DNA from 2 places in the Paenibacillus sp. OT2-17 genome. Region 2 is predicted to be linked to the other one. Evidence: predicted binding sites of a transcription regulator. Region 2 holds the regulator's gene; the other holds the start of a gene.
What was found. Region 2 encodes CtsR, which represses protease genes until heat stress. Its sites were predicted from a motif close to ATGGTCAATAAAGGTCAAACA; they were not measured.
Positions count from the first base shown of each region.

Region 1: a site for CtsR is predicted at 14,602-14,622, ahead of clpP (ATP-dependent Clp endopeptidase proteolytic subunit ClpP). Genes of this name have one in related genera too.

Region 1 is NZ_WUDQ01000004.1:79,993-107,575, forward strand. Features, by position in the region: gene GRP75_RS02650 (winged helix-turn-helix transcriptional regulator) at 1-47, shown strand, start outside; gene GRP75_RS02655 (ring-cleaving dioxygenase) at 286-1,236, opposite strand; gene GRP75_RS02660 (DoxX family protein) at 1,311-1,709, opposite strand; gene GRP75_RS02665 (DUF896 domain-containing protein) at 1,777-2,004, opposite strand; RNA gene ssrA (transfer-messenger RNA) at 2,270-2,634, opposite strand; gene smpB (SsrA-binding protein SmpB) at 2,883-3,362, opposite strand; gene rnr (ribonuclease R) at 3,642-6,266, opposite strand; gene secG (preprotein translocase subunit SecG) at 6,455-6,688, opposite strand; gene eno (phosphopyruvate hydratase) at 7,028-8,314, opposite strand; gene gpmI (2,3-bisphosphoglycerate-independent phosphoglycerate mutase) at 8,378-9,922, opposite strand; gene tpiA (triose-phosphate isomerase) at 9,924-10,676, opposite strand; gene GRP75_RS02705 (phosphoglycerate kinase) at 10,736-11,917, opposite strand; gene gap (type I glyceraldehyde-3-phosphate dehydrogenase) at 12,038-13,048, opposite strand; gene GRP75_RS02715 (sugar-binding transcriptional regulator) at 13,143-14,180, opposite strand; tRNA gene GRP75_RS02720 (tRNA-Arg) at 14,450-14,524, shown strand; gene clpP (ATP-dependent Clp endopeptidase proteolytic subunit ClpP) at 14,735-15,331, shown strand; gene GRP75_RS02730 (PdaC/SigV domain-containing protein) at 15,458-16,567, opposite strand; gene GRP75_RS02735 (SIMPL domain-containing protein) at 16,807-17,568, opposite strand; gene GRP75_RS02740 (HPr family phosphocarrier protein) at 17,841-18,110, opposite strand; gene whiA (DNA-binding protein WhiA) at 18,247-19,191, opposite strand; gene GRP75_RS02750 (gluconeogenesis factor YvcK family protein) at 19,197-20,183, opposite strand; gene rapZ (RNase adapter RapZ) at 20,196-21,095, opposite strand; gene GRP75_RS02760 (ROK family glucokinase) at 21,162-22,112, opposite strand; gene trxB (thioredoxin-disulfide reductase) at 22,519-23,472, opposite strand; gene GRP75_RS02770 (tetratricopeptide repeat protein) at 23,512-25,281, opposite strand; gene hisJ (histidinol-phosphatase HisJ) at 25,519-26,343, opposite strand; gene hisIE (bifunctional phosphoribosyl-AMP cyclohydrolase/phosphoribosyl-ATP diphosphatase HisIE) at 26,380-27,111, opposite strand; gene hisF (imidazole glycerol phosphate synthase subunit HisF) at 27,108-27,583, opposite strand, start outside.
Region 2 is NZ_WUDQ01000308.1:189-4,068, reverse strand. Features, by position in the region: gene mcsB (protein-arginine kinase McsB) at 1-963, opposite strand, end outside; gene mcsA (protein-arginine kinase activator protein McsA) at 992-1,516, opposite strand; gene GRP75_RS20085 (CtsR family transcriptional regulator) at 1,586-2,050, opposite strand; gene GRP75_RS20080 (GNAT family N-acetyltransferase) at 2,592-3,779, opposite strand.

The DNA of each region.
Region 1 (27,583 bases), on a different contig from region 2:
GGGAGGTTCATCTGGAGCACTCGAAAATTAGATGCGTTGAAAAATAGCGATTAAATATACATCCCTTCCTGCCTAGCGTGATCAGACTTTCATCCCTATGTTATAAGTCCATACCAAGTGCATAATGAAAACCCACTATGACCAATTTTGTCAAAGTGGGTTTAATCCTGTTGATATTCATCTTGTCATGTTTATATTCAGTCATGTACCGTTTTTCTAAACCTGGCAGTTCCCATCAACGTGGCTTCACCTTTTCCTCTGGAGGCAAAACAGCTGCCGTTTCGTTTACTGTTGTTTTCCAGTTAATGTTCTCACTTCAATAGGATGCAGATTCGCCTCAATTTGAGCCCGCTGCGGTTCATACCACTCTGGCAGCATTAATTTCTGCCCCAAAGATTCAGCAGGTTCATTATTAGCAAATCCCGGTGGATCTGTAGCAATTTCAAATAGTATGCCGCCCGCTTCTCTGAAATATATCGCATTAAAATATTGGCGGTCTATGATTGGAGTCGGCTGATAGCCATAATGCTGGACTGCGCTTCTCCATTCTTCATGTTGTTCGAAATCTTTTGCACGCCATGCAATGTGATGTACCGTGCCTGCTCCACCAAAGCCTAGACCCATTTTGGCGAGCGGAACATCTACGATGTTGCCGATTTCTCCTACGGACTGATAACGGGCATATTCAGCGTCTTCATCGGTTTTTGTAAATCCGAGTATGCTCTCCAATGCATCCATCGTTCTCTGTGGATTGACGCTAAATAGCACAGCACCTCCAAACCCCTTAATTGCTTTATCAGCCGAAATGCCACCGTAAGACCAAGTACTATTCGCTCCCGCTTCACGTTCAACAAGCTCAAGTCGTAAGCCCTCATTATCCTCGAATTGAAGATATTGTTCAGAAAAACGGCTCGTTTTCGTAACTTGAATATCAAAGCTTTCCAAACGATGTTGCCAAAAATCAAGTGAACCTGGGGGTACCACATACGAGGTTATGCCCACCTGGCCTCCTCCGATTCGTCCTTTGGGAGTTCCTGGTGCAGGGAAAAATGTAATGATCGTTCCAGGACCTCCTGCCTCGTTACCAAAGTACAAGTGGTAAACCTCAGGAGCATCGAAGTTGATTGTTTTCTTCACTAACCGAAGTCCCAGGACGCCGGCATAGAAGTCGACATTTTCCTGCGGATTACCGGCAAAAGCTGTAATATGATGGATACCTGTAGTTTGCAGTGACATATGAAACCCTCCTTTAATCGTAGGAACCTTTATTTTTTGTTGTTAATGGCTTTTAATGACCTAAACATCATGTTTTATCTAAGTAATGCATCGATAGAATATGAACCTGCTCCTGTCAACGTAATACCGATTACGACTGCAATAAGAACTAGCGGATATTCATAGCCATTAGCTGTTGCCCAGATCCCGTTTGGGCCATGTACTTTGAAAATTGCTCCGAGCATAGTCACCGTAATCAACAATGCAGCCAGTGGAGTGAATAGTCCTAAAGCAAATAGAGCTCCTCCCAACAATTCCATCAACCCAGCAGACACTGCCATGAATACTCCGGGCTTAATGCCAATCGATTCCATCCAACCGCCCGTACCCTTTGGACCATAGCCGCCAAACCAACCAAAAAGTTTCTGAGCTCCGTGCCCCACCAATAACAATCCAACCACCAAACGTATCAATAATAATCCACTTGCCAACATAAAAATCATCCTCCATATTATACTCATTTAAAGATTATTAAATTAGAGATATTAGATAAAATTAAATTCATTGTTTAGCGATTTGAGCCTGTTCTTTTTTTAGTTTTTCAGGCGTAACATCGTCTCCATTCGGATCATAAATCGTAGCGTTCAAGAGAATGCTTTGTACAGAACCCCGAAAGATTTGAAGGTATTCTTTGCGAAGATCCATTTGTTCCGTTTTTTCAATTTCAGTCAACCCAACTTCTTTTGCTTTTTTTGCGAGCTGATTAATTCTTTCTAAAATGGTGATCATGTGTATACCTCCCTATTCAAAATTTTCTGGTTATTTATCTTTAATTTATTTATCTTGATATAAAGATATAATATTTTTTTATCCGTGTCAATACTTTTTCGAAAAGAAAATCAATGCTTGGGTTGCTTACGGAGAAAAAGCAGCAGGAACACTTAGAGATACCTTTAAGCTACAAGTTGTGTAAAACCTCTTCAACTCAATTACTAGAGCCATAATAAAAAGCCACCAACCAGAATCACTGGCTGATGGCTTTCTTGTCTTACTTAAATGGAGGCGAGGGGAGTCGAACCCCTGTCCGAAGATAACGACACATAAGCTTCTACGGGTGTAGTGACAGTTTTGATGTCACCCTAGAAACTCCCTGTCACCGGATTCCCTTCGGGTCAGCCTGATTATCTTCTTCAGCTCACCGCAGGCGGAGATGAGACAGCGTATTCCACTATTTGTTAGCCCCTATCCCAGTCACATGGACGATGCTGGGTAGAAGCACGCACACAGTTTCTTAGGCTGCGAAAGCGTAGTTGTTTTGTTGTTTGCCGTTTAATAGGCTTTAGCGTTGATGAAGCGGACGCGTCCCCACTACCCGCTACCCATGCTCGAACTATCCCCGTCGAATCCATAAACGCCCCCTTATTATAAAAGGGCTCCACGGATAAATCCGGAAATACCGGAGCATAAGCATGCATAATATCAAAAGCTGAATTCTAAGATTCAACACTCGAACAAAGTTAAAAGCTTTAAAACTGACTACTTCGTTAGTATAGCATATTACAGGTCATTACGAAACGAAATGAAGCCATTTAAGCCTTATAAAATAGCACCATTACAGGAACAAGTAACTTCTCCACGTAATTTGTACCATACAATAATACAGCAACTTATCTCGCAATTTTCTGTTTCTCACGCAAAGCGCGCTGGATATCACGCTGTGCATCACGTTTAGCGGCAGCATCACGTTTATCATACTGTTTTTTACCTCTACCCAGTCCGAGCAAAAGCTTGGCATAACCATTGCGAACATAAATCTTTAACGGAACAATCGTGTAGCCTTCCTGTTTGGACAATCCGATAAGTTTGCGAATCTGCTCTTTATGCAACAGCAGCTTACGCGTACGGGTCGGATCAGTAGGATTATTACGATTGCCTTGCTCAAAGGGACTGATATGCATATTGTGAATATGAATTTCGCCGTTACGGATCGTAGCAAATGCGTCACTTATATTAGAGCGACCATTCCGTAGAGACTTAATTTCTGTTCCCGTTAGCACCATGCCCGCCTCGTAAGTGTCCTCAATAAAATAGTCATGGGAAGCTTTTTTGTTCTGGGCGAGCACTTTCCCGTCTGCCTTCTTACCCATGAATACCACTCCTTATGAATAACGTAATTCACTCTTGAAATCCAGGCATCAAAATCCGGCTACAAAGAGCCACCTAGAAATATATTGTAACAAATTTCAGATGGTAAAAGCAAGAAAGGTCAAGCCTTCTACATTTCTAACTGCACTTATATCACACTTAAAACCAAGCGGCTTCCATCCAATACAGCAGACAGAAACCGCACGTATACCTATGCTTCAAATCAGCTTCATACACTGCAATGAAAGCTCCAGCCTTCAAAGTAAGTAAGCTCTAGCTACCTACTTCTTCTTTTTCCGCACAAAGCCCGCGGTGCTATTGCCGCCACTTCCGCCCTTATTCTTCCGCTTGCGACGTGCTGCGCCTTCACCGTTTGGTCTGGCATCACTACCTGGTGTAGCTGCTCCGCCGATGAAAATACCGCTGGCAGACGTCTTCTTCCGTCGCTTGCTTGCCCCGGATGCTGGCGAGTTATACCCGCCCTTGCCACTGCCAAAGCCGAAGCTGCTAGCTGAGCCGGCTCCAGCTCCGTTTCCACCGCCGCGCCCTGAACGACCTGCGGTGCTAATACCTCCGCCACCTACGCCTGAACCGGCTTCTTTAGGCTTCCCGGCAGCATCACGACCGCCTTTACGCTCCCTGCCAGCCTTGTCTTTACCACCCTTACGTTCGCGCCCTTCATGGGGTTTGCCTTTACCTCGGCCCTCACCGCCACGCGCAAAACCTCCGCCCTGTCCTGAACCGCCCGTCCGTTCACGGCGTTGCCGTTGCTTCATATCGACAAGTTCAAAGTCAATTGTGTAATCTTCCATGTTCACACGCGCGACGCGAACCTTAACCTCATCCCCAATGCGGAACACCTTGGAGGTGCGTTCGCCAATCAACGCCATATGCTGCTCGTCAAAGTGATAATAGTCGTCCGTAAGCGCACTCAGACGCGTCAGACCCTCCACTGTATTGTCCAACTCAATGAACATCCCAAAGCTGGTTACACTGCTGATGATCCCCTCGAATTCCTCGCCGACCTTGTCCAGCATGTATTCAGCCTTTTTCATCTGCTCTGTATCACGTTCTGCATCCACAGCCACACGTTCACGCTCAGAAGATTGCTGCGCAATATCAGGCATACGTGCAGTCAAATATTCCTGACGCTCGGCTGTTAAAGCCCCGCCATTCTCCAATACCTCACGAATGACACGGTGAATCACCAAGTCAGGGTAACGACGAATCGGCGATGTAAAATGAGAGTAATACTCTGCTGCTAGCCCAAAATGTCCTGTCGTTTCCGCATCATACTTTGCCTGCTTCATCGAACGCAGCATCATCGTGCTAAGCACGGTTTGCTCCTTCGTACCCTGAATATCTTCCAGCAACGTTTGCAGTGCACGGGGATGAATGGAATTTCCTCTACCTTTGATCTGATGCCCAAAATTAGCCGCGAAAGCCATAAAGTTTTGCAGCTTCTCTGGATCTGGGTCCTCATGAATCCGGTACAAGAAAGGTACTTTGAGCCAATGGAAATGTTCGGCTACCGTTTCATTGGCCGCCAACATAAACTCTTCAATAATTTGTTCAGCTATCGTACGCTCTCTCTTCACAATATCTACAGCTTTTCCTTCATTATCCACAATCACTTTAGCTTCATCAAAATCAAAATCAACCGCACCTCGGCGCATTCGATTAGCACGCAGCTTCAATGCCAATTCCTTCATCGTGCCGAATACATCAACGAGATCCTTGTACCGTTCCATCAGTTCAGCATCTTCCTCTTCGAGGATTTTGCGAACGTTAGTGTACGTCATCCGTTCCTTCGTTTTAATCACACTGGTGAAAATATCATGCTTTACAACCTTCATATGCTCATTGAATTCCATCTCACAGGATAAAGTCAGTCGATCCACCTGTGGATTCAAAGAACATATTCCGTTCGAAAGTCGATGTGGAAGCATAGGAATGACACGGTCAACCAAATACACGCTACAACCGCGGTTATATGCCTCCTGATCCAGCTTAGAGTTCTCACGCACATAATACCCTACGTCGGCAATATGAACGCCCAGACGGTAGTTCCCGTTCGGCAAGCGCTCTACATTTACAGCATCATCCAGGTCTTTAGCATCCTCACCATCAATGGTAACAATGATCTTATCACGCAAATCGCGCCGTCCCTGACGTACAATCTCTTCTTCCGTAATCGCGTCGGGAGCATTCTCCGCTTCCTCTGTAACTTCATCTGGAAAAGCTTCCGGAAGCTGATGCTTGCGAATAACTGACAAAATGTCGACGCCCGGATCATCCTTATGACCCAAAACTTCCAACACTTCGCCTTCCGCCGCTGCTCGTCCTTCTGGATAGCTCACAATACGCACAACGACCTTTTGACCGTTTACGGCTCCATTGAAGCTTGTTTTTGGAATGAAAATATCCCGGTTAATACGCTTATCATCCGGCAGAACGAAACCATATGCTTCGTGGCTCTGAAACACGCCTACTACTTGAAGCACTGCACGCTTCACGATCCGTACAACTTCACCTTCTAATCGACCGCCCACAGGTCCCTTCGAGGACACTCTTACCAGTACCGTATCTCCATTCATCGCACTTTTTAAGTCGTTCGCATGAATATATACATCCGGGTGCTCCCGGTCCTCTGGAATCAGAAAGGCAAATCCCTTGGCATGAGCCTGCAAACGCCCACGCTGCAAATCCATCCGTTCCGGCACGCCATAACGGTTTGTGCTGGTCAGCAGGATTTTCCCCTCTTCCTCCAAGGAATTCAAGAGCTTAAGAAATTCACGGAAATCCTCCGCATCCTTAATATCAAAGTGCTGCTCCAGCTCCTGGTAAGTCATGGGTTTGTATGCAGTCTCGCGCATAAAATCGAGTAGTTGTTGCTCTGTTATCATAATATTGTCCACCTCGGGTGACCTTTAATTTTCAGTAATAAATCCGCATGTCCTTGTTCCTGATACAAGGCTCTTAATATACTCATACCCTAGTATACACGAATTTAATCGACGGCATCCCTGCCTGTCCAAAATCTAAAAAAAGCCCCCGTTTCCCGCGAAACGAAGGCTTAAGGTACATATTTATCTTATTTTGCAAAAAATGCAACTAAAACAGAAACGATCATAAAACCCGCACCCAAAACAGCAGTTGCACGTTGTAAAATCAAATCCATACCGCGAGCTTTTGTTTTGCCGAACAGATGCTCAGCACCGCCAGAGATGGCACCGGACAAACCTGCGCTTTTCCCCTTTTGCAGTAAAACAACCGCAATAACAGCAATCGAGAACACAACGAGCAGCACTTTCAAAAAGATTTCCATGAAAAATCCCACCTCCTGAGCTTATACATCTGTTTTGCAAAACAACACAGCCTCTTTTATGAAAACATGTACATATCATGTTATAAATAGCCGGAAATTAACGCAAAACACTATTTTTATTCTACCACAGCTTCCAGTAGATAACAACAGTTATACAAGTCACTCAGCCATTAAGCCTTTGCAAAGTTATGTATTCTCATACACATCCATAATAACAAAAAAACAGACCTGCCCGCGGTGGCGAGTAGGTCTGTTTTTTAATGCGTAAAAGCTTTGAGCGTTCAGACTTCGTGATCATGAACCATGAGTCAGAGGCGCCATCAGCATTTTTGCGCAATATTATTTTTTCAGGTTGTAGAAAGATTTCAGGCCGTGGTATTGAGCCAGCTCACCCAGTTGATCCTCAATGCGGAGCAATTGGTTGTACTTCGCAATACGGTCAGTACGGGAAGGAGCACCTGTTTTAATTTGGCCAGCATTTGTTGCAACAGCGATATCAGCGATTGTGCTGTCTTCGGATTCACCGGAACGGTGAGAAATAACAGCTGTGTATCCTGCGCGTTTAGCCAATTCGATAGCATCGAAAGTTTCAGTCAGCGTACCGATTTGGTTTACTTTGATCAGGATGGAGTTACCGATGTTTTCATCGATACCTTTAGCCAGACGCTCTGTGTTTGTTACGAACAGGTCGTCACCAACCAATTGGATTTTGTTGCCCAATTTTTCAGTGAGCAATTTCCAACCTTCCCAGTCATCTTCGGAGCAACCATCTTCAATAGTGATGATTGGGTATTTATCAACCCAAGAAGCAAGCAGGTCAACGAACTCAGCAGAAGTGAAGGATTTGCCTTCGCCTTCCAAAGTGTATTTTCCATCTTTGAAGAACTCAGTGGAGGCAACGTCCATACCGAGGAATACGTCAACACCTGGTTTGTAACCAGCTTTTTCGATCGCTTCGATAATAGTGGACAGAGCTTCTTCGTTAGATTTGAAGTTAGGAGCAAAACCACCTTCATCACCAACAGCTGTGTTCAAACCTTTGGAGTTCAGTACGGATTTCAGGTTGTGGAAGATTTCTGCGCCTACACGCAGAGCTTCTTTGAATGTAGGAGCGCCTACAGGCAGAACCATGAACTCTTGTACGTCAACGTTATTGTCGGCATGAGCGCCACCGTTAACGATGTTCATCATTGGCACTGGCAATTGTTTAGCATTGAATCCGCCCAGGTAAGTGTACAGTGGCAAGCCCAGAGCTTCAGCAGCAGCGCGAGCTACAGCCATGGATACAGCCAGAATTGCGTTTGCACCCAATTTACCTTTGTTATGTGTACCATCCAATTTGATCATCAGCGTGTCGATTTCTACTTGGTTCACAGCATCCAAGCCGATTACTTCAGGAGCAATAATTTCGTTCACGTTTTTAACAGCTTGCAGAACGCCTTTACCCAGGTAACGGGATTTATCGTTATCACGAAGCTCTACAGCTTCGTGAGCGCCTGTGGAGGCACCGGAAGGAACGATAGCACTACCGATAGCACCGGATTCCAGATATACTTCAACTTCAACCGTTGGGTTACCACGGGAGTCGAGGACTTCGCGAGCGTACACGTCAGAAATAATAGTCATTTGTACTTAATCTCCTTTGTGAATCATGATTTATTGGTCAAGCCTATACTTATTAAATCAAGCTTACTTGCGGGATGCAATCATAGATTTTCCTGTCATTTCCGCAGGTTGCGGAAGTTGCATCAAATCCAGAAGCGTTGGAGCTACGTCAGCCAGTATTCCATGCTCACGCAAAACGATATTTTCGTCAGTCAAAATGAACGGAACCGGATTAGTTGTGTGAGCTGTGAACGGACGTCCCTGCTCATCAATTTCCATATCCGCGTTACCATGGTCAGCAATGATAATAACCACGCCGCCTTTGGCTTTAACCGCATCTACAACACGTCCAACACATTCATCCGTCGTCTCTACCGCCTTAATTGTTGGCTCCAGCATACCGGAGTGTCCAACCATATCCGGATTGGCAAAGTTCAGGATAATCGCATCATGCTTGTCGGCTTCGATTTCCTTAACAGCAGCATCCGCTACTTCATACGCACTCATTTCTGGCTGCAAGTCATATGTAGCCACTTTAGGCGAGTTGATCAAAATACGAGTTTCGCCAGGAAGCTCCACATCACGTCCGCCACTGAAAAAGAAAGTAACGTGCGGATATTTTTCAGTCTCAGCAATACGCAATTGCTTTTTGTTGTTTTGAACCAACACTTCACCAAACGTGTTATCCAGGTTTTTCGGTTCATAAGCTACAAAGCCTTCAACCGTTTCGCTGAACAACGTCAGGCAAACAAAGTGCAAATCTTTAGGCAATTTCGGGCCACGGTCAAAACCACGGAAGTCCGCGTTTGTAAATACCTGAGACAGTTGAATCGCACGGTCAGGACGGAAATTGAGGAAGATAACAGAGTCATTGCTTTCGACCAGCCCTACAGGACTTCCGTCAGCCTTCACAATAACCGTTGGCTCCACAAATTCGTCGAACACTGATTTTTCATACGATTCTTTCAATGCTTCCATTGGATCTGTGTATTGAGGGCCTTCTCCGTATACGATTGCACGGTAAGATTTCTCCACACGTTCCCAACGTTTGTCGCGGTCCATAGCATAATAGCGTCCTTGTACAGTCGCAATTTTGCCTACGCCCACTTCTTGAATTTTGGCGATCAGTTGCTGCATGAAGCCTACGCCGCTGTCAGGCATAACGTCGCGTCCATCCATGAAAGCATGAATGTACACTTCAGTTAAGCCTTCTTTTTTCGCCAAGTCCAGCATAGCGAACAGATGGCTGATATGGCTATGCACGCCGCCGTCAGACAACAGTCCGTACAGGTGAAGTTTCGTGTTGTTCTTCTTAGCATGTTGCACTGCTTTAACCAGTGTTTCATTGTCGTAGAACTCGCCGTCACGAATGGACTTCGAAATACGAGTCAAGTCTTGATATACAATTCGGCCTGCGCCGATGTTCAAGTGACCTACTTCGGAGTTACCCATTTGTCCTTCAGGCAGACCCACTGCTTCGCCAGAAGCCGTCAGCGTTGTATGAGGATACTGTTGTAAATACCGGTCGTAATTCGGTTTGTTGGCCTGCGCAACCGCATTACCTTCTACGGTGTCACGCAATCCGAACCCGTCCATAATAATTAAAGCTACCGGTTTTGGTGCTGTCATCTTACTTCGCCCCCTCAACAAGCGCGATGTACGACGCCGGTTGAAGACTGGCACCGCCCACAAGCGCGCCGTCGATATCGCTTTGACCCAGGTACTCAGTAACATTTTCAGGTTTTACACTGCCACCATACTGAATACGTACAGCATTTGCTGTATTTTCATCATACAGCTCTTTAATCAGACTACGGATATAGGAAATCACTTCATTCGCATCCTGCGAAGTGGAGGATTTGCCTGTTCCGATGGCCCAGATTGGCTCATAAGCAACAACTACTTGTGCAGCCTGATCCTTAGCCAAACCAGCAAAAGCTGCTACAGTTTGCACTTTTACAACCTCTTTAGTTTGTCCAGCTTCACGATCTTCCAGCTTTTCGCCTACACATACGATTGGAGTCAGGTCATGACGGAATGCCGCATGAACCTTTTTGTTCACCGTTTCGTCTGTTTCATTAAAATATTCACGACGCTCGGAGTGTCCGATCACAACGTAGTCTACGCCCAGATCTTTCAGCATTCCACCGCTAATTTCACCTGTAAATGCACCATCTTCTGCAAAATGCAGGTTTTGTGCGCCAATTTTAATAGACGTGCCTTTTACTGCTTCAACCAGAGCAGGAAGATTCGTAAATGGTGCGCAAATCACGCTTTCCACTCCTGCAACCTCTGCTTTGCCTTTGATCTCTTCGATGAAAGTTTTAGCTTCTGGTACGGTTTTAAACATCTTCCAGTTACCCGCGATAATCGGTGTTCTCAATGGTTTCAACTCCTAACTATTAGGTGCCCTAAAGCTTTATTCACGCATAGTGCGTTTGATTATTTATCGTTCAGTGCAACAACACCCGGAAGTGCTTTGCCTTCCATAAATTCCAGAGATGCGCCGCCGCCAGTGGAGATATGATCCATTTTGTCAGCCAAGTGGAATTTTTCAGCCGCAGCCGCTGAATCACCGCCACCAATGATGGTGTATGCTTCAGTTGTTGCGCAAGCTTCCGCTACTTCACGAGTACCACCAGCGAAAGGTTCGATTTCAAATACACCCATTGGTCCATTCCAAACAACCAATTTGGAGTTTTTGATAACATCTGCATAGATTTTACGTGTTTTCGGTCCGATGTCCACGCCTTCCCAATCTGAAGGAATGCCGTCGATATCCACAATGTTTGTGTTCGCCGTAGCGCTGAAATCGTCAGATACCACAATATCAACCGGAAGGTAGAAGTTTTTGCCGAGCTTCTTCGCTTTTTCGATAAATCCAAGAGCTACGTCCAATTTGGATTCATCCAGTAGGGATTGACCCACTTCATGACCTTGAGCTTTGAAGAATGTATAAGCCAAACCGCCACCAATGATTACGTTATCTGCAATATTCAGCAGGTTGTCGATCACGTCGATTTTGTCTTTTACCTTGGAACCGCCGATAATGGCTGTAAAAGGACGATCTGGGTTTGAAAGAGCTTTACCGATTACAGACAATTCTTTCTCCATCAGCAGGCCGGAAACAGCCGGAAGAAGATGCGCGATACCTTCTGTGGAAGCATGAGCACGGTGTGCTGCACCAAATGCGTCATTCACGAAAACGTCTGCCAATTCAGCAAATTGCTTCGCCAATTCAGGATCATTCTTTTCTTCTCCTGCATAGAAACGTACATTTTCAAGCAACAGCACGTCGCCGTTTTGCAGTTCAGCCACTTTCGCTTTAACAGCTTCGCCTACCGATTCGTCCACTTTAACTACTGGTTTTTTCAGCAGCTCAGACAAACGTACGCCAACAGGAGTCAGACGCATGGATTCAACAACCTGACCTTTTGGACGTCCAAAGTGACTCGCCAAAATAACTTTTGCACCTTTTTCAATCAGGTAGTTAATGGTTGGCAAGGTTTCACGAATACGCTTGTCATCCGTAATTTTACCGTCCTCAACCGGAACGTTAAAATCTACACGAACAAACACCCGTTTTCCATTCAGTTCTATATCACGTACGCTCTTTTTGTTCATCTCCATATTCCTCCGCACCCTTATAATTTTACGAATCAGGAATTCAAGGCACATTTGATATATAAAGAGCGGAAACAATAACCTGTTTCCGCTCTATGATGTTGCTCAATAAGACTGTTCTTATTTAGCCAGTTTTGCGAAGTATTCCAACGTGCGGATCAATTGTGCAGTGTAAGACATTTCATTGTCATACCAAGCTACAGTTTTCACCAGTTGTTTGTCGCCAACAGTCAGAACTTTAGTTTGAGTTGCATCAAACAAAGAACCGAAAGTAAGACCTTTGATGTCGGAAGAAACGATTTGATCTTCAGTGTATCCATAAGTTTCAGGATCGGATGCTTCTTTCATCGCAGCGTTGATTTCTTCAGCAGTTACGTTTTTCTCCAGAACTGTTACCAGCTCAGTCAGGGAACCTGTAGGTACTGGAACACGTTGAGCCGCGCCATCCAATTTACCTTTCAACTCAGGGATAACCAAACCGATTGCTTTAGCAGCACCAGTTGTGTTAGGGATGATGTTTTCAGCTGCTGCACGAGCACGACGGAAGTCACCTTTAGCATGTGGAGCATCCAAAGTGTTTTGGTCGCCAGTGTAAGCATGAATTGTAGTCATCAAACCTTCAACGATACCAAATTTATCTTGCAGTGTTTTAGCCATAGGAGCCAGGCAGTTTGTTGTGCAAGAAGCACCGGAGATTACAGTTTCAGTTCCGTCCAGAATTTCATGGTTTACGTTGTAAACGACAGTTTTCATGTCGCCAGTAGCTGGAGCGGAGATAACAACTTTTTTAGCGCCGCCTTTCAAATGTTTCTCAGCAGCTTCTTTAGTTGTGAAGAAACCTGTACATTCCAGAACGATGTCTACACCCAGGTCTCCCCAAGGCAGTTCTTCAGGGTTGCGGTTAGCCAAAACTTTAACTTCTTTACCGTTTACTTTGAAGAAGCCGTCATGTACTTCTACTTGTCCTTGGAAATTACCTTGTGTTGTATCATATTTCAACAAATGTGCCAACATTTTGGAATCTGTCAAGTCATTGATTGCTACTACTTCAATACCTTCCACATTTTGAATCCGGCGGAAAGCAAGGCGTCCAATACGTCCGAAACCGTTAATACCAACTTTAACTGTCATGAGTGAGTTCCTCCCAAAGTTCGTTTAGTTTAGTTTTATATATTCAAGACAGACCCGAAAGCCCGTCAAGACAACATTATTCATAAATCCTATATTAATCATTTAAATAACGACTTACAATCTCAACAGCAGCGCCTTCGTCGGTGACTAGAATGTCCTCTTGCCCGAAACGCAGTACCGCATGAATAGCGGCCGCCTTGTTTTTGCCTCCAGCTACACCTAGAACCGTATCGGTACGCCTAATGTCTTCCAATCGGAGTCCAAGCGTCAGCATTCTGTGAACAACGACGCCATCTTCGTTAAAGTAATAACCAAACGATTCGGCTACCGCTCCTTCACTGCTGATCTGGGCAAAGGTTTCGGGATCAAGTTTACGTCTATGTGCCATCGCTATGGCGTTGCCTATCCCGTGAATGATGATACGACTCTCGCGAATCAGGTTCAATATATCCTGAATGTTCGTATCTTCAAGCAAGGAGTTGTAAGCATGATTGCTGAGCAAATCCGGTACATGGAGCAGACGGTATTGAGCGCCTACCTTGCGAGCCATTGTGGAAGCAATTGTGTTGGCCTGCATTTCCATGCTTTCTCCCAAACCCCCGCGTGCCGGTACAAACCACCCACCCTTAAGTGGGCCATTAGAAGGTAGTGCCAGTTGTTCCGCCACGTCGGCAATTGTCGTGCCACCTGTTACAGCGACCACATCCTCGTCGTCCATAACACTCAGCAACGCTTTTGCTCCAGCGCGCCCCAGCTCCTGCTTTGTTAACGGAGAAGCATCCGAATCCCCTGGAACGACAACCACCTTCCTCAAACCATAGGCTTGACGAATCTGGTCCTCCAATTGGGACAGGCCGAACAAGTTGTTCGCAATCGGCTCCAGCTGTTCCAGCAGATCCAGTCCTGCTTTGCTCACCTTCATGCCTACACTCTCAATCTCAATTAGCCCCTGAGCTTTAAGAAGATCGGTTTCGGCGCGCAACACGCGCTCAGTCATGTTCAGTGAAGCTGCCAGTGTTCTGCGTCCAACAACATCGGACAGCATAATCTGATGCAGGATCGTGTACCTTTTTTTCAAAACATCCATGAGGTCGGGCAGAAGCTGCTTCTGTATTTCTAATATCTTTCGCATGCTTTCCACTCCCGCACACTTCTAAGTTCTGTCTCTAATGCTCTATCTCTAACTGGTCTCAAAACGTCCCGGGATAACTTTTTAAGTCCCACGTATATCTTAACCAATATTTGCTCCATATGCAAGTCTATCTGAACCTATATTTCTCAACCATTTATCTGAATATGCGCATTTAATAAAAGCTTGCAATTCACTGCTGTATATCATATAATCATCTTTGTTTCCAATTAGCTGTTTAATTAGTTAGTTGTTTGCATTGAATCAACTATGCGCCCGTGGTCCAACGGATATGACGTAGGCCTCCGGAGCCTGAGATCGAGGTTCGATTCCTCGCGGGCGCGCCATTTTAAATGAACGCTTAGATGCTTCTATATAATGTTTTAACCCATAAGAGCGCTGAGGGCTCTTTTTTTTAATCATTAGTTTGACTTTCTTTGACTTTTTGTTTGAAATTGTTTATCATGTGGTTATTACGGTAACAGTTTATAAATAAGGGACGTGTAATCGGCATGTCCACCAAATCCACTAACGATATTTAAGGGAGGTTTTTTGACGTGAGCTATGTTCCTATGGTAGTAGAACAAAGTAACCGCGGCGAACGCGCCTATGACATTTATTCCAGACTGTTAAAGGATCGCATTATTTTGTTAGGCTCGGACGTCAATGACGTTGTAGCCAACTCTATAATTGCGCAAATGCTGTTTTTGGCTGCCGAAGATCCTGAAAAAGATATTCACTTGTATATTAACAGCCCTGGCGGTTCCATTACAGCTGGTATGGCCATTTTCGATACGATGCAATACATTAAACCTGACGTATCTACGATTTGCGTAGGTATGGCGGCTTCCATGGGCGCGTTTTTGCTGAATGCAGGCGCCAAAGGTAAACGTTTCGCTTTGCCAAACAGTGAAATTATGATTCACCAACCACTGGGTGGTGCACAAGGTCAGGCAACGGATATCGAAATCCGCGCACGCCGCATTCTGAAAATGCGTGATAAACTGAACCGCATTCTCGCAGATCGCACAGGCCAACCACTGGAGCGCATTGAAAAAGATACAGACCGTGACTACTTCATGTCTGCTGATGATGCCAAGGAATACGGTATTATTGATAAAGTGCTAACTAGCTCCTCTCCAGAAGGTGTATAAGAGAAGAAATTCACCTCTTTCGATAACTGGTAAATGAAAAAGCTGCTCCGGACTTTCTTATCCGGTAGGCAGCTTTTTTGCATTATTGTTTTTTAGGTTATAGACAATTGGACTTATTTATTTCTACTATTCATTCTGTCCCGCAAAAGGCTTTTCGCCTTGAGGCAGCAATTGACCGAACGAGTAGGTAAACTCCGGAATTCCATACGCGTATGGCGCATAATCATACAAATCAAACACGATTGTTACTCCACTGTTCGTCACATAAAAATTCTGATCTGCCGCCAGCTCTTTAAATTTGCCGAATCCTTCGCCAGCCTGAAGTGCATCGATTTTTTTCTTCAAATCAGCATTGAGGAACTTTTTGTAGTTCGGATTTGCCTTCAATACGTCAGACAATTGCTGCAGTTTACCATCAGCGAGCGAAAACGTATATCCTTTACGTGCCGTCATGCCATGTGCGCCACCCGTATACGAGTAGTCCTGCATAATCACACTCAGAATACCATCTTTGTTATAGGCAATCGCAAAATCATTTCCAAACTCATACGGTCTTTCTGTTGTAGCCTCTCCCTCAGCCATCATCTTTTTGCCTGCTGCCAATATACCTTCTGCATGCTTTTTAAGCACATTGTTAATGGCCTGTTGAGCCTCAGAATTCAGCTGGCTACCGCTGATTTGCGGGTACTTAATCTTGTAGGACACCTTCGCACTACTCGAAGCTGGAAGTGTTTGAGACGCAATTGTAATCGGATTTAGCTGGCTTTTACTCAGCGTTACTGTTTTCTGAGCTGCATTCCATTGAGCATCTATGCCCAGATAGTCTTTCAGCAAACTCATAGGAATGTATAGCTTCCCAGCGATCTGTTTGGCATCCATACTACGTGTATTGATTCCATTGACGTTGACGTAGGCATCCGAGGAAGAAGCCATAATGTAAAGTTTATTGTACCCGCTACCTACGGTATATGTCGCTGTTTTCGCATCATAGCTTACTGGAATCCCCAAGCTGTCGCGCAGTGCGGCCACCGGAATCATTGTACTCCCGTTCACTTGGACACCTTTAGCGGGCAACGTTTTACCATTCCATTGGATGGTGATTCCTGGTTGCTGTGTTGTCGCTTGCTGCTGTTTCGTCGATGCTGCCTGGATATAGGAAACGGGAACAGCTGTGACTCCTGCGAAAATCCCTGCCGCCAGCAGTGCTGAACCCCATTTTATTGCATGCTTACTCATATTAAATATTCCTCCTGTTAATGATCTGTATTGTCTATGTGTGATAACTACTTTTAATATTATATCTATACCCTATTGTATGTAGTTTACAATCTGTACACTCTCCGATTTCAATATGTACACCTAATAACCCTTAGCTATGACAGACTCATTACAAAAAGGTTTCGGTATACAAAAAAAGCCAGCAAGCCAGCCTGCACATGATGCAGGCCGCTTGTGGCTTCGTTTGATGATCTATATTAGTTCATTTCGTATTGAGCCGACACCTGAACTTTCACTGTTACTTGCCCCGATTGTATCTCTGTCCCGCCACCTGCTACGTCCAAGAGCGATTTTGACATGGCATTTTCACGTTGTGTAAAGATTTGTGCTTCTCCGCCATCTACCGTCACACTCACAAGGACACCTAACCCTCGTTTGGCTGCCTTAGCTACAGCACTGGCTTTAGATTGTGCGCTTCCCAATGCCTTAGTAATGGCTTCTTCTTCATAAGTCGAAGGATCTTCCACGGAAAAACGTACATTATCTACGTTATTGGCTCCGGACTTGGTCGCCTCATCCAACAACTGACCGATTTTATCCAAATCGCGGTATTTGACGGAAAGTGTATGGTTGGCAGTGTAGCCTTTGAGCTTCTGCCCTTCTTTTTCGTTATAGGTGTAGTTAGGCTGTACATAAAACTGGCTGGTCTGAATGTCATCTGCGCTAATGCTCCACTTTTCTTTCAGCAGTTGTGTAACCTTGTTCAATTTTGTAGCATTGGCTTTTTGAGCAGCGGCTGCCGTATTCCCTTCCGATTGTACACCGATAGAGAGATAAGCAATATCGGGCTTCGCCAATACTTCCCCGCTTCCAGTCACATTAATTACACCGTTTACCGTCGAAGCTGTTGACGCAGCATAAGCACGATCTGCCCCCGTCCATAATCCGCCTGCTACTCCCCCTGCCATTAATGCTCCTGCGAGAACTGCCGTGGCTACTGTTTTTGTCCAAAGTCTCATTGAATTCAACCTCTTTCTTGAAAATGTTTGTACCTTCCAGACGGAGAAGACGGAAAAAGGTTGCAGCCAAGCGTACAAATTTCCGAAACAGAGCATGACCACGGGGATCTTAATTATTTATAGTTTGAACTTAATACAGTCTCTATATTCAACAAATCCATCCATAAAACAGTTAACGGAAGAGTTTTCGAAGACTTTTTTCTGGATACAAAAAAAGCCCCAAAGGGGCTTTTCACTAAGAGCATACACCATATCACAAAGCAAATCTTTGTTTATTGATTTTCCAGCTCTACCTTACTAACCAGACTTACTAAAGCGTTTACAGCCTGTTCGGCGTCCGCACCTTCAGCACTAATATTGATTTCAGTACCTGTACTGATGGCAAGACTCATAATACCCATGATGCTCTTGGCATTAACCTTTTTGTCTTCCTTTTCCACAAAAATCTCAGATGAATATTTATTCGCTTCCTGTACGAACAACGCAGCAGGTCTGGCGTGCAGTCCTGTTTTCAAGCGTACGACTACCGGATGTTTTGACATGTCAGCTTACCCCCTCATCAAATAAATCTGGACACTACTTACTCCATTTTATTTATCACATTATAACATTAACCCGGGACAGACACTAGAAAAAAAACTAAAAAAACCGGGGCTGAAAGCCCCACGGACATTCTTTTTACGGAATCAGGCCATTTTCGCCCCTGATTTTGTCAGCCATCTCATCAATTTTGCGAAGCCGATGATTTACACCCGATTTACTCACGACCCCTTTGAGCATTTCCCCGACTTCTTTTAAATTCAAATCGGGATGAGCGAGACGAATTTCTGCCACTTCACGCAGTTTATCCGGCAAGGTCTCCAAACCAACTTCCCTCTCCAGCAACTTAATATTCTCAATTTGCCGGACAGCAGCTCCGATCGTCTTGTTCAAATTAGCCGTTTCACAATTGACAATGCGATTTACGGAATTGCGCATATCGCGCATAATGCGTACATCTTCAAATTTGAACAAGGCTTGATGCGCCCCAATGATGCTAAGCAGCTCAATGATCTTCTCGCCTTCCTTGATGTAGAGAATAAAACCTTTTTTTCGCTCAATACAGCGAGCATTTAGGTGAAACTCATTCGCAAGATCAACGAGTGCCTGACAATGCTCCTCATACATCGAAGAAATTTCAAGGTGGTAAGACGATCCTTCAGGATTGTTGACAGAGCCACCTGCCATAAAGGCGCCCCGCAAATAAGCCCTCTTACAACAGTTTTTCCGAACGATATCCCGATTAATCCCGTCAGTGAACAAGAAACCTTCTGAGACGATATAAAGATCCTTTAACAGCTGTTGCACACCATTGGGAATACGGACAATGTACACATTATTTTTTTTCAAGCGCATTTTTTTCCGTACAAGCAGTTCGATATGAAGTTGAAAATGCTTCTTGATCAAGGAGTAAATCCGCCTTGCAATCGCGGCATTTTCTGTGGACACGTCCAATATCACCCTTTTATTCGACAGTTGTACGGATCCGAGCATACGTATGAGCGCAGATAGTTCCGCTTTCTCACAACAGGACTGGCTTTCAATCATCGTAAGCTCTTTTTTCGTTTGTGCCGCAAAGGACAAGGGACTCACCTCCTTCTTAATATCCAGTTTTGTACCAATTGGTAAATATGCTGGCTTAATTTGTCGGCATCATGCCGTAGATACGTACGGAACAAAACTAAAGTATCTGCCACCACTTTATATCCCCGATCGGTCAGCTCGCCCATGTCTACTTGAACTGGCTTAGCGCCCTGCTCGGCATACATTTCCTGTACTTGGGGTGGAATTTCTCCGTTATTTACAATGACATAGTCGAAGAGATGATGCCCTACATGCTCAAAAATAGCTTGCAGGTGATCTCCTACCGTATAGCCATCGGTTTCTCCAGGCTGGGTCATAACGTTACAGACAAATATTTTGATAGCGTCTGATTTTACTACAGCTTCAGCGAGTTTAGGTACAAGCAAATTCGGTAATATGCTGGTATATAGACTGCCGGGGCCAATCAAAATCGCATCAGCCTCATTAATGGCCTCTACAGCCTCAGGCAACGGCTCCACGTGAGTCGGTTCAAGAAAGACGCGTTTGATTCGTCCGCCCGCTTCCGGGATCTTGGACTCTCCCGTAATCACCGTGCCATCCTCCATTTCGGCACTTAGCACAACGCCTTCCTCAGCTGCCGGCAGCACGCGTCCCCGGACAGCAAATACACGGCTAAGCTCACGCACCGCCGTTACAAAATCTCCCGATATATCGGTCATCGCTGCTAAAATCAGATTACCCAGGCTGTGGCCTGACAATCCTGATCCCGCACCGAAACGGTATTTCAGCATATCTGACATCACTGGTTCCACGTCAGCCAAGGCAGTCAGCACATTGCGAATATCCCCTGGAGGGGGCATCTGCAGCTCACTGCGCAAAATCCCGGAGCTTCCGCCATCGTCAGCGACTGTAACAATAGCCGTAATATCTAGCGGCTTTTGCTTTAAGCCCCGCAGCATGACGGACAAGCCGGTTCCGCCGCCCATAACAACAATACGTGGGCGCTCCCGTTGTGATCCGGTCTCTTTCATGATTTCACCTCATTAATGCCGGTCCCGATCAGCATCCCGATGCGAAACAGAAACAGATTCTGTCTCGCTGGCACCCAGCATTTTTCCTAAATACTCCGATATTGCAACAGAACGATGCTTACCGCCAGTACAGCCAATGCCGATAATGACCTGGCTTTTGCCTTCTTTGCGATATTGCGGAATCAAAAAGTGTAACATATCCAGCAACTTGGTCAAGAATGCCTGAGTCTCGGGCCATTTCATGACATAATCATATACATCGCTATCCTGTCCCGTGTGGGGACGTAGTTGGTCCACATAGTGGGGATTAGGCAGGAAGCGCACATCGAATATAAGATCGGCATCAATGGGAATACCATACTTGAAGCCAAAAGAAGTAATGTTCACGGAAAGCATACTGCTCTCCAGATGAGAAAATCGTGAAATAATCCTCGCCTTTAAGGTTGCAGGCTTCATCACACTTGTATCAATAACCTGTGTAGCCGAGCTTTTTAATTCTTCCAACATCTTGCGCTCCAACCGAATCCCATCCAAAGGCATGCCGTCTGGAGCCAGCGGATGACGTCTACGGCTTTCCTTATACCGCTGTACGAGAACGCCATCATTCGCATTTAAGAATAAAATTTCACAATGAATCGTAAAATGATCTTTAATATAATTCAACGATTCAGACAAGGCGGTGAAAAATTCTCGTCCGCGTAAATCAATTACGAGTGCCACCTTGCCTATTTTACCGTTAGACTGCTCAATCAACTCGGCAAATTTGGGAATCAGTACAGGAGGCAAATTATCAACGCAGAAGAAGCCCAAGTCTTCCAGGCTCTGAACCGCAATGGTCTTCCCTGCGCCTGACATCCCCGTAATAATAATGAGCGTTGCCCACGGCGCAGCATTTTTTAGGTTATCTGTCATATGGACTTCCCTCTCCTTTTGCTTCTTCGCTCTATGCCAGTACCCGTATTATCAATAACCTGTGGATCAGGAGCGTAGCAGCAACCCTGCAGCCCCTACGATACCTGCGTCATTGCCTAACACCGCTGGTACGATATATACACCCTTTTGAAGCGGTTCAGGTGCCAGCTTGGCGTATACGCGACGCATCTCTTCAAATAAAAAGTCGCCTGCTTTAGAAACACCGCCGCCTATAATAAACAACTCTGGATTAAGCACAGCGGCAACCGCTGCCATGGATTTCCCCAAATAGAAAGCAGCACGGTTCACGATACGAAGCGCGACTTCATCTCCAGCTTTAGCAGCATCAAATACTTCCTTGGCAGCAATTTGATCTTCCAGCGCCAGAGAGGTCCGGTCGCCACGTTCCACAGCGTCCTTGGCCATACGAATGATGCCTGTTGCGGAAGATACAGTTTCCAAGCAACCCATTTTGCCGCATCCACACTGAATAGCCTCCAGATCAGGTACGACACTGATATGGCCAATTTCTCCGGCCATGCCCGAAGAACCTTGGTATATTTTACCGTTTATAATAATGCCGCCACCTACTCCTGTTCCCAGGGTATAGCATACGCAGTTTTCTATGCCTTTGCCTGCACCAGCCCAAGCCTCACCCAGCGCAGCAACATTCGCATCGTTGTCTATTTTCACAGGCTTGCCAATCCGGTTCTCTAGGAGCGCACGGATCGGTACGTCACGAAAGCCAATATTAGGAGCGAGGACAATAATACCATCACGAACATTCGTAAAACCTGCAACGCCTGCACCGACACCCTTTAGTTGATCCCACTCATAAGGAGATTGCTCAACAATATGCCGCACATATTTTTCGATATTACCGATGACAACGTCTACACCTTTATCGGTTTCGGTTGGTCCCTCATATGTGTGCAAAAGCTGTCCGTTTTCATTACAAATGCCGACTTTAATCGCGGTACCGCCCAAATCGACACCTACATAGATACTTTCAGACATGTTCCAAGCCACCTTTATGTTTACTTAAAAACCTGGTATGAAATATATGCTTACAATTCCTACTTCATAATAGTAATCCTACGTTCCAACTATAATTGAAGCCCCCGTTACGGTCAAGGACACTTCCTTGTTGAAAAGTGTACGATTAGCGGAATTTTTAACCTCATGCACCCATAAGAAAAACGTCTATTGACGTACTTTCAAGGAAGCCAGACCACGCTTAACGGAAATTTTTCTTGCGATTATAGATTGTTCAGCTCCGCTGAAAACTTATAAATTCTATAATCATAAAAAGGAGAAAGCCTGTGCAAACGCAGCAGGCTTTCTCTTCCTGAACAAAAGATGCGGCATAACAGAGGTTTCCTTCGCTCTCCCGTTAGCCTTTTTGTGTACCATAGACACGCTTTTATTGATCCAGCGTTTCGCTCCAGTCGTGAACAGCACTGCCTTCGAGATACTTCTCGCAGTCCATAGCCGCCATACAGCCCGTTCCCGCAGCCGTAATAGCTTGACGGTAACGGTTATCCTGTACGTCCCCACAGGCAAAAACTCCGGGGATATTCGTTTCTGTTGTGCCTGGCTTCACTACAATATAGCCGTGTTCATCGGTATGGATTTGTCCGTTCAGGAAACCTGTGTTCGGTGTATGACCGATGGCTACGAATACGCCATCTACCTCAATCAGCTCATCCTGATTGGTCTCATTATTGTGTACCTTCAAACCCTTTAAGCCAGCTTCTCCCGTCACAACTTCCAGAGGAGTCCGGTTTAATGCCCAATGTACTTTTTCGTTCTCACGCGCACGATCTTGCATAATTTTGGATGCCCGCAACTCATCGCGACGATGGACCAAGGTTACACTGGAAGCAAAACGGGTCAAGAAGCTCGCTTCCTCCATGGCTGAATCGCCACCGCCAACCACGACAATCTTTTTCCCTCGGAAAAAGAATCCATCGCAAGTTGCGCACGTGCTGACTCCGCGACCTACATTGTCCTGCTCACCCGGAATGCCTAGATATTTGGCGGACGCACCTGTAGCAATAATGACCGACTCCGCCTCAATGATACCTTTACCCTCTACCTTCACTTTAAAAGGGCGTTTGCTGAAATCTACTTCCTCTACCCATCCGGAAGTAAATTCAGCGCCAAAACGTTCAGCCTGCTTGCGCATATTATCCATCAGTTCAGGCCCGAGGATACCTTGCTCAAAACCCGGGAAATTTTCAATTTCGGTCGTTGTAGTAAGCTGCCCACCGGGCTGCATCCCTTCAATGATCAGCGGATTCATGTTAGCGCGTGCCAAATAAATAGCCGCTGTGTAGCCTGCAGGACCTGTACCAATAATTATGGATTTATACATACGTTTGTTGCCTCCTTTAAGTGATGTTTGGAGCAGGTCTCAGACCTGCTTTTTAAACGTGGAGAGCGGCTGCTTCAGCTTCTGTTTGATACCACACACGCTGTCAATCTGGCGTGCATAGCGGCTTACGGTCGATACGGAAATACCATAACGATCGGCTACTTCCTGATAGGTGACTGAATGATGATGCATTTTGGCAGTCAAATATTCCAGCGCCGCTGCCCATCCCTCAGTATGCTGAACCATCGGAACTTCCGGGGCAAGCCGATCCAAATACTCCAGCCAAAGCGATCTCAAATCGTGCTGCATGGCCGGATCTGATGGCTTGCTCATGACGGTCAGTACCTTATCCAGCACTGCCTGCCATTGTGGATCGACCGGGGAAGCAGATACATCACCTTCAATTGTATGCGGATCGTTCTCAACCTCCAACTGATCAGAATGTTCCGTTTCCGGGTACATTTTCTGCTCACCCTGCTCCGCCAGCTCTTGCAATACTTGCAAGGCACGACGTTTCAGCTCATCCTCCTGGTCCGGGTCTTCTACGAAGGACTCCAGTGCCTGACGCACCTCATCATCACCGATCAGGCTTAACGCCTGAATGACCTGAAGCTGAGTCGCCCGGTCCCCGTGGCGCAAGGCCCAGAAGAAGGATGATCGGATTAGCGGGTCCTTCTTCATGCTGTCAGGCACCTGGTCAGCACCAAACTTCTCCCACATGCGGAATTGCTCCTCAAACGGGAGATGATAATGATAGCTGAGCACTTGCAGCGGTGTACCCTCCTGCTGGAGTTCCTCCAGTCGGGACAGGAAAAACCGCGGAACTTCCGAGGAAGCATCCTGCTTTTGCAAATGACTCCACAACCGCCGAGCTTCCGCATATCTTCCCGTATTGCTGGCAGCTACCGCCGTGTAATGGTACAAAGAAGCGTCCGCATTGTTCTCTCCATCGCCATGAAGCAACCTGCGGAAATGTCTGTAGGCCTCCTCGTGGCGTCCGAGAATCCCCATAGTGGTCGCCAGCTTGAATACCTGCTCCTCCTGAAACGGTATAGTAACCGCCAAAGTCTGCACCAGACGATCCAATTCCGGGCCGCCGCCCTCGTGCTGATAAAAGATCGCCAAGTTGCACAATGCGTGTAAATTACCCGGCTCATCTTCCAGCACTTGAATAATGGTAGCCTTAGCATTTTGGAACAATCCCATGTAGTAATACGCCAGCGCCAGATTATTCCGCGCAGCGAACATATCCGGTTGTTCCTCTGAAATTTGCTTGAGCAACTGGGCTGCCTGAGCAAATTTCCCCTCCTCCAGCAGGACACGAGCCTGATCATGCTCTACTACTCCCTGCCGGGCCTTAATGCGGTTCAGCTTCGTTGGACGGTCCAGCTCATAATAGAGCAGCTCCATCATTTCCTCCGCTTCATCAAGAAACTGGCCTTCTTCGTCCTCCTCCAGGTACGTGACCAATGCTTTCTCCGCTTCTTCAAACTGCTCCATATTAGCGTAATTATTCGCCATATAGAAATAACACTCTGTCATCGACGAGTCTACGTCACTTAGAACAGAGGACAGGATCTCATTCGAACCTGCATAATCCCCCATCTCTGATAATATACCCGCCATATTGCAATGATTCACCGGATTATCCGGTTCATATTCAACGGCTTTGCGAAAATATTTCAATGCCTTGTCATAATGATTGCGATCAAGCGAGCGCACAGCTTTCTCAAAAAAGAAAGATGCGTCGAAACGCAAAGCAATAATTTTAGGGCTAGGTTCCGATACTCGCAGATGTTTCCCTTTCATAAATAACCAAGGCACCTCCTTTAAAAGTAACTGGCATGTTCATACCCTTCAGTATACCACAACTTCAAAACGACTTGACAGTCGATCCTACCTCATTCCAAAAAACGGATACATGCTCGTATACCGATAGATATATATACAAGAATACGCTAAATAGCCGAGCGCTTTTTCCCTGTATAAATAGGGAGCGTTCGGCTAGCCACTGGATATGATACTTAGACCCAATAAACGTAATAATTAAAGCGTCAGCGGCACCAGCGAGCGCTCGCGATGCTGAAATACGGCAAGCTCGCGATAACCGACTTCATATAGAAGCGCGCGTGCCTTCTCCAAGTGCTCGGACAGCTTCGCCGGATCATGAGCATCCGATCCTACGGTCAGCGGGATGCCTAGCGAAAAAGCTTCTTCCAGCATGCGGCGGCTCGGGAACATCTCGGCACAGGGCTTCGAAAGCCCTGATGCATTCAGTTCCATCGCCCGACCGCTACGGGCAACGGCTGAGAGTGCGGAGCGCTCCAGTTCACGCAGCTCCTCCATTTCCTCCGGCTTCGGATGATAGCCGAAGCGCTTAATGACATCCAGATGACCCATGATGTCATACAAACCGGTAGCTGCCGCCTTAGAAACCGCATCATAATATGTGCGGTACACCTCAAGCACATTTTTGCCTTCCCAATGGTGTACCTGACGGAAGTCCGTGACATCCCATTCACCGAGAAAGTGGACGGAACCAATCACATAATCCCAGGGATACGCGGTGATGATGTCTCCGATTTCTCGTTCCCAGCCCTCGATGTAGTCGCCTTCCAAGCCAACACGAATATCAATTTGCCCTTTAAAACGTTCCTTCAGTTCCAAACATTCTTCCACGTATCGGGGAAGCTCCTCCATAGGCATCGCCATTTCCGGATAATAGTCAGCCGGTTTTACATGCAGTAGTGGCATGTGATCGGACAAGCCGAGCTGATCTAGCCCCAGCCGAATTCCCTGCTGCACATACTCTTCCAGACTCCCTATGGCATGCCCGCAGCGGGCGTGATGCGTATGATAGTCGATTTTCATGCGACCCTCCCCCTTTCAACACTACAACAAACCGTACTAATCACGACGAGGACGTTCATGACGGCGATTCAGCTCAGCCAGCACGTCATCGAGCGGTAGCTTGCGCTCCTGCAACAGCACCAGTAGGTGATAAATCAAATCGCTGACCTCCAGGCGCAGTTCGTCATTATCTTTATTTTTGGCGGCAATGATTGTCTCGGATGCTTCTTCGCCAACCTTTTTCAAGATTTTATCTACACCTTTATCAAAAAGATAAGTCGTATAGGCCCCTTCAGGACGTGTCTCTTCGCGCTCCTTAATAATCGCCTCCAGCTGGGCAAGCACCTCAAAGCGGTCTGCTGAAGCATTGGAAACATCATTTACCAGCGTGTGGTCTCCTGCATTTCCTGCAACAGGTGCTACAGCCGTTCCTGGCGCGGAAATATCACGAAAAAAGCAGCTCGTTGCTCCTGTATGACAGGCAGGACCACTCGGAATGACACGTACCAACAGGGCATCACCGTCACAATCCAGCTGGATGGAGGTGATTTTTTGCGTATTCCCCGAAGTAGCCCCCTTATGCCACAGTTCCTGTCTGGAACGAGACCAGAACCAGGTCTCTCCCGACTCCAAAGATAGTTTCAGCGACTCGCGGTTCATATAGGCCAGCGTCAGCACCTGAAGCGTAGCATCATCCTGCACAATCGCCGAGACAAGACCTGCTTCATTCCAGCGGACATTATCCAATATCTGCTCCAGAGATAGCTGTTGGTTCAATTCGTTGCTCATCGTATCTCCACTCCTCTGCGCTTCAAATCCCGTTTTAGCTCAGGGATTCCTATTTCTTTATAGTGAAAAATCGTTGCTGCTAATCCAGCATCCGCTTTGCCCGCCGTAAACACGTCATAGAAATGTTCCTGTTTGCCTGCACCACCAGAAGCGATAACTGGAATTCCGACGGTATCCGATACCGCAGAAGTCAGTGGCAGGTCAAAGCCGTCCTTGGTTCCGTCCGCATTCATGCTGGTCAGCAGAATCTCACCGGCTCCCAACTGCTCAGCTTCCTTGGCCCAGGCCAAGGCGCGGATACCAGATGGCGTGCGGCCTCCGTGCGTATACACTTCCCACTCGCCCCACGCCTTGTTGTACTTGGCATCAATGGCAACAACGATACATTGTGAGCCAAAGCTGCGCGCACCCTCCGCAATCAGCTGAGGGTTACGGACAGCTGCCGTATTTACGCCGATTTTATCAGCTCCGG
Region 2 (3,880 bases):
TTGTGTCATCACATTCAGCTCATTCATCGCTGCGGTGGAAGGACGCTCCAAAATCCCTAAATCTACGCCAAGACGTACATCGGATAGCCGCTGTGCAGCCTCCTTGGAATCCAATACTGCTGCATATGACAAAGTACCGAATGAACGCATCACCCGATCTGTAATTCGCAGCATAGATTCATTCATTAGCCTTTCTCTGGCAGAACGCTCGTGCTCAATAATTTGTAGCACCACGCCATGTAGATTCTCAATAATCTCCGCTTCGGTTTGTCCCAGTGTAATCTGATTAGATACCTGAAACAAATTTCCGACCGCTTCGCTGCCTTCACCGTAAATGCCACGAACTGTAAGACCTACCTGTGAAACAGCAGACAATATACGATTGATTTGATGAGTCATAACTAATGCAGGCAAATGCATCATCACCGAAGCTCTCATACCTGTGCCAACATTCGTCGGACAACTGGTCAGAAAACCTCTCCGATCATCAAATGCATAATCAACATGCGCTTCAAATGCATCATCAATAATCATAGCGCGTTCCCAAGCTTCCCTAACCTGACATCCCGGATATAAGCACTGGATACGCAGATGATCCTCTTCGTTTATCATAACACTAACCGATTCATCATCGCTAATTAAAACAGCACCGTTACGAGATTCGTTCGCCAAATTTGGACTAATCAAATGCTTCTCAACCAGCACCTGCTTGTCGATCTCATCCAACTCGGATATTTTCAACGTATGAAAAGTACCAAAACCGCCTAAATCATCATACTGAAGGATATCCGTCAAGCGTTGAAGTGCTTCTTCCGACTGCTGATTGGTAGCAAGCATGGGAAAAGGCAGATGCTGCAAGTTACGCGCAATTCTCACCCGGCTGCTAATGACAATCTCCGAATCCGCAGCATCACCACGCATCCAGTCACTTAGCGGCTTCTCCGTAAATCGAATATTGGGCATTACGCATCCCTCCTACTCTTCACAAACTTTACTCTTCAGTCATTTCTTTTTCAAGCTCTCTGATTTGATCCCTAAGCTCAGCAGCTGATTCAAATTCTTCCTGTACAATATGCTGTTGCATCTCTTTTTTCAAATCGTCAATTTGCCGTTTAACCTTCAGTCGGCCTCCAGTGCGAACCGGAACTTTACCAACATGATTCGTACTGCCATGCACACGCTTGAACAGAGGGTCCAGACGACTATCAAAATATTGATAGCACGATGGGCATCCGAAACGTCCCAGCTTACTAAACTGTGCATAGGTCATGCCACAATCCTTGCATTGCAGGTTCTGCGGGCCACTGTTGCCTGGAGACTGGCTCTTTGTACTGGAGTCAAAATCCAGCATCCCCGACAACAAGCTATGAATCGAAAAGCCGTTAGGTGTTCCAGGGATCATCTCCCCTTTTTCCTTGGCACATGTCTCACAAATATGAAACTCTGTCTTTTCGCCATTCACAATTTTGGTGAAATGCAAAGTTGCCGGCCGCATATTACATTCTTGGCACAGCATAAAAGCACCTCCTTCAATGTCAGGATTTATACCAATCCCTACATCCAAACGTTAGTCTCTTTCCACACACTATTTGGTCGCCAGCAACGAAATCAGCATAGCCTTAAGCAATCTTGCTCGCAGTTGATCACGATAGGGAAGCTTCAGTAATAATGTATCCCTTGATAAAGCAGCCTTCATTAAATTAGCTTCCCTTTTGCTTAAAAAATGGGCTTCCTCTAACTGATAAATTAGACCTTCTGCTGCCGATTGGCTTATTTCCTCCCCGATGCTCTGATGAAGATGTGTATGGATGGCATGCTGTGCAGGCAGCTGAATTCGCTGAATACGAATGTAGCCCCCGCCACCGCGTTTACTTTCCACCACATAGCCTTTTTCCAGCGTAAACCGGGTGCTAATTACATAATTAATTTGCGACGGCACGCAGGAAAAGCGGTCAGCCAGATCGTTGCGCTGAATCTCCACTAAACCTTGGGGACTTTCCAGCAATATACTCTTCAAATATTGTTCAATAATATCGGAAACATTGCGCATTTCATCATCCTCCACTAACGGAAACGCAAGTATTCAAGTACATTTCACGCTCCACAGAGTCCGCCGTATATTGAACTTAACCAAACGGTAAAGTCACGAATCTAAGCTGTATTCAGGCTATTGCCTGATCTACATCCATTGGAATTGTACCGTTTTGTCTCTAGTGTGGCCTTTATTTGCGATTAATCATACACTTCTCTTATGTTCATAAGAGTCAGCTCCTAACTATACGCAAATCATTTCGATCCTCATTTACTTCTTTGCTATCAAAATTACCTTATACAGCCAATCCATCAGCATAGTACTTCTATAGAATCACACGAGGTTTGATTGACTTTGACTTTCTTTGACTATATTCATATTATAGCACATTATTCATTTTTGCCAAGGGGTCAATACCATTTTTCGCAATCTAATTATGTTTTATACAATACCATAAAAAAAACTCTTCCCATTACAGAAAGAGTTTTGAAAATTATGATAACCACACAAGTTATGTTCCCTGAAAGATGGAGCCTAAGAAGAACTAAATGGGCCTTTATCAGAAAAAATCCAATAAGAACGTTTGTTTTACCGGTATTACACGTTTAAGGGCAGACACAGACTCACTGCTGCCTTCAATACGCCCCCATTTATACAGATCATCAGCCTGCTGGTAGCCAAGCATCAGAGTCGTCAGTGACTGAATCCCAAGTTTCAAGTCAGCTACTATGGCGTTTTCAGATAAATTGCTTATATCCACTCTCTCCAGATGTCCTTGCCCCTCCGTAGTAATCGTTAATCTCCATAATCCATCATTCCATGGAGCATACCGATCAGTCAGATTTAAGGTTAAACTTGTTTCTTCTCCAATCTGTTCAAAAGGGTATCTTTCTATAAAAGCAGCTGCATCCACAATACGACCCATAAAATAAGGCACAGTTTCCTGTTGAATTCGTGGATCATCGAGTAAAAATGGCAGATTGTCATCTGCTGGAACGTAATTAAATTTACCTTGGGCTATCATTGAGTCATGATTTGCAAAATAAGTCCATAAAGCCCGACGAGCCGTCTCATTTTCATATACCAACTCATCACAATTCAACTGTTTATCTTCAATTTTGTATAGTGCATATCCCTGAGGATCGCCTGTTTCAGAGTAATATACCGCAGTTCGATAGTTCTCATTTAAAATCCGCTCTTGCCACCATTCCTTATCTCGTACCAGCGTGCCATTATAACGAGATGCATACGCTTGATACACTTGGTCCAGTTCTGAAATATCTTTGACATCGCGTTTGACTGTACCTTCTGTTTTAAGTTTTGTAGGGAATTTTTCAATGGGAATGACGTACTTTTTGTATTCAATATACGTTTCCCATCCAAATTTACGATAGAAGGCAAAGGAGAATGGATGCAGAAAAGAAAGGCTTTGTCCCGCAGACTTCATTTCTTCAAGCGCATGCGTCAACAAACGTGACACCATGCCTCCGCGACGCTTTTCTGGCCAAGTTGCCACACCAGCAATGCCCCCCATATCAAAAACCTGACTGTTTATGTATACCTGTAGCGGTAACAAAGTCAGTTTAGCATTCAAGTCATGTCCGTCGAATATTCCCCATGTTTGCTCTGGTTTGAATTTCTTCTTGGATTTTTCCAGATCCTCCGGGGACATTGTAAACTGAAAAGCATATTGAGATAATTCAATAGCCGCTTCAAATTCCTCACGTTGTAATTGTCTGATCTCCATAACTTCGTCACCTCGCTCGTATACTTGGGCATCCATAAAAAAGATTATACACTTAGAGTGTGGCAAAGCCTCTTCCCTCTGTCAACCTTAGAAGCAGGTGG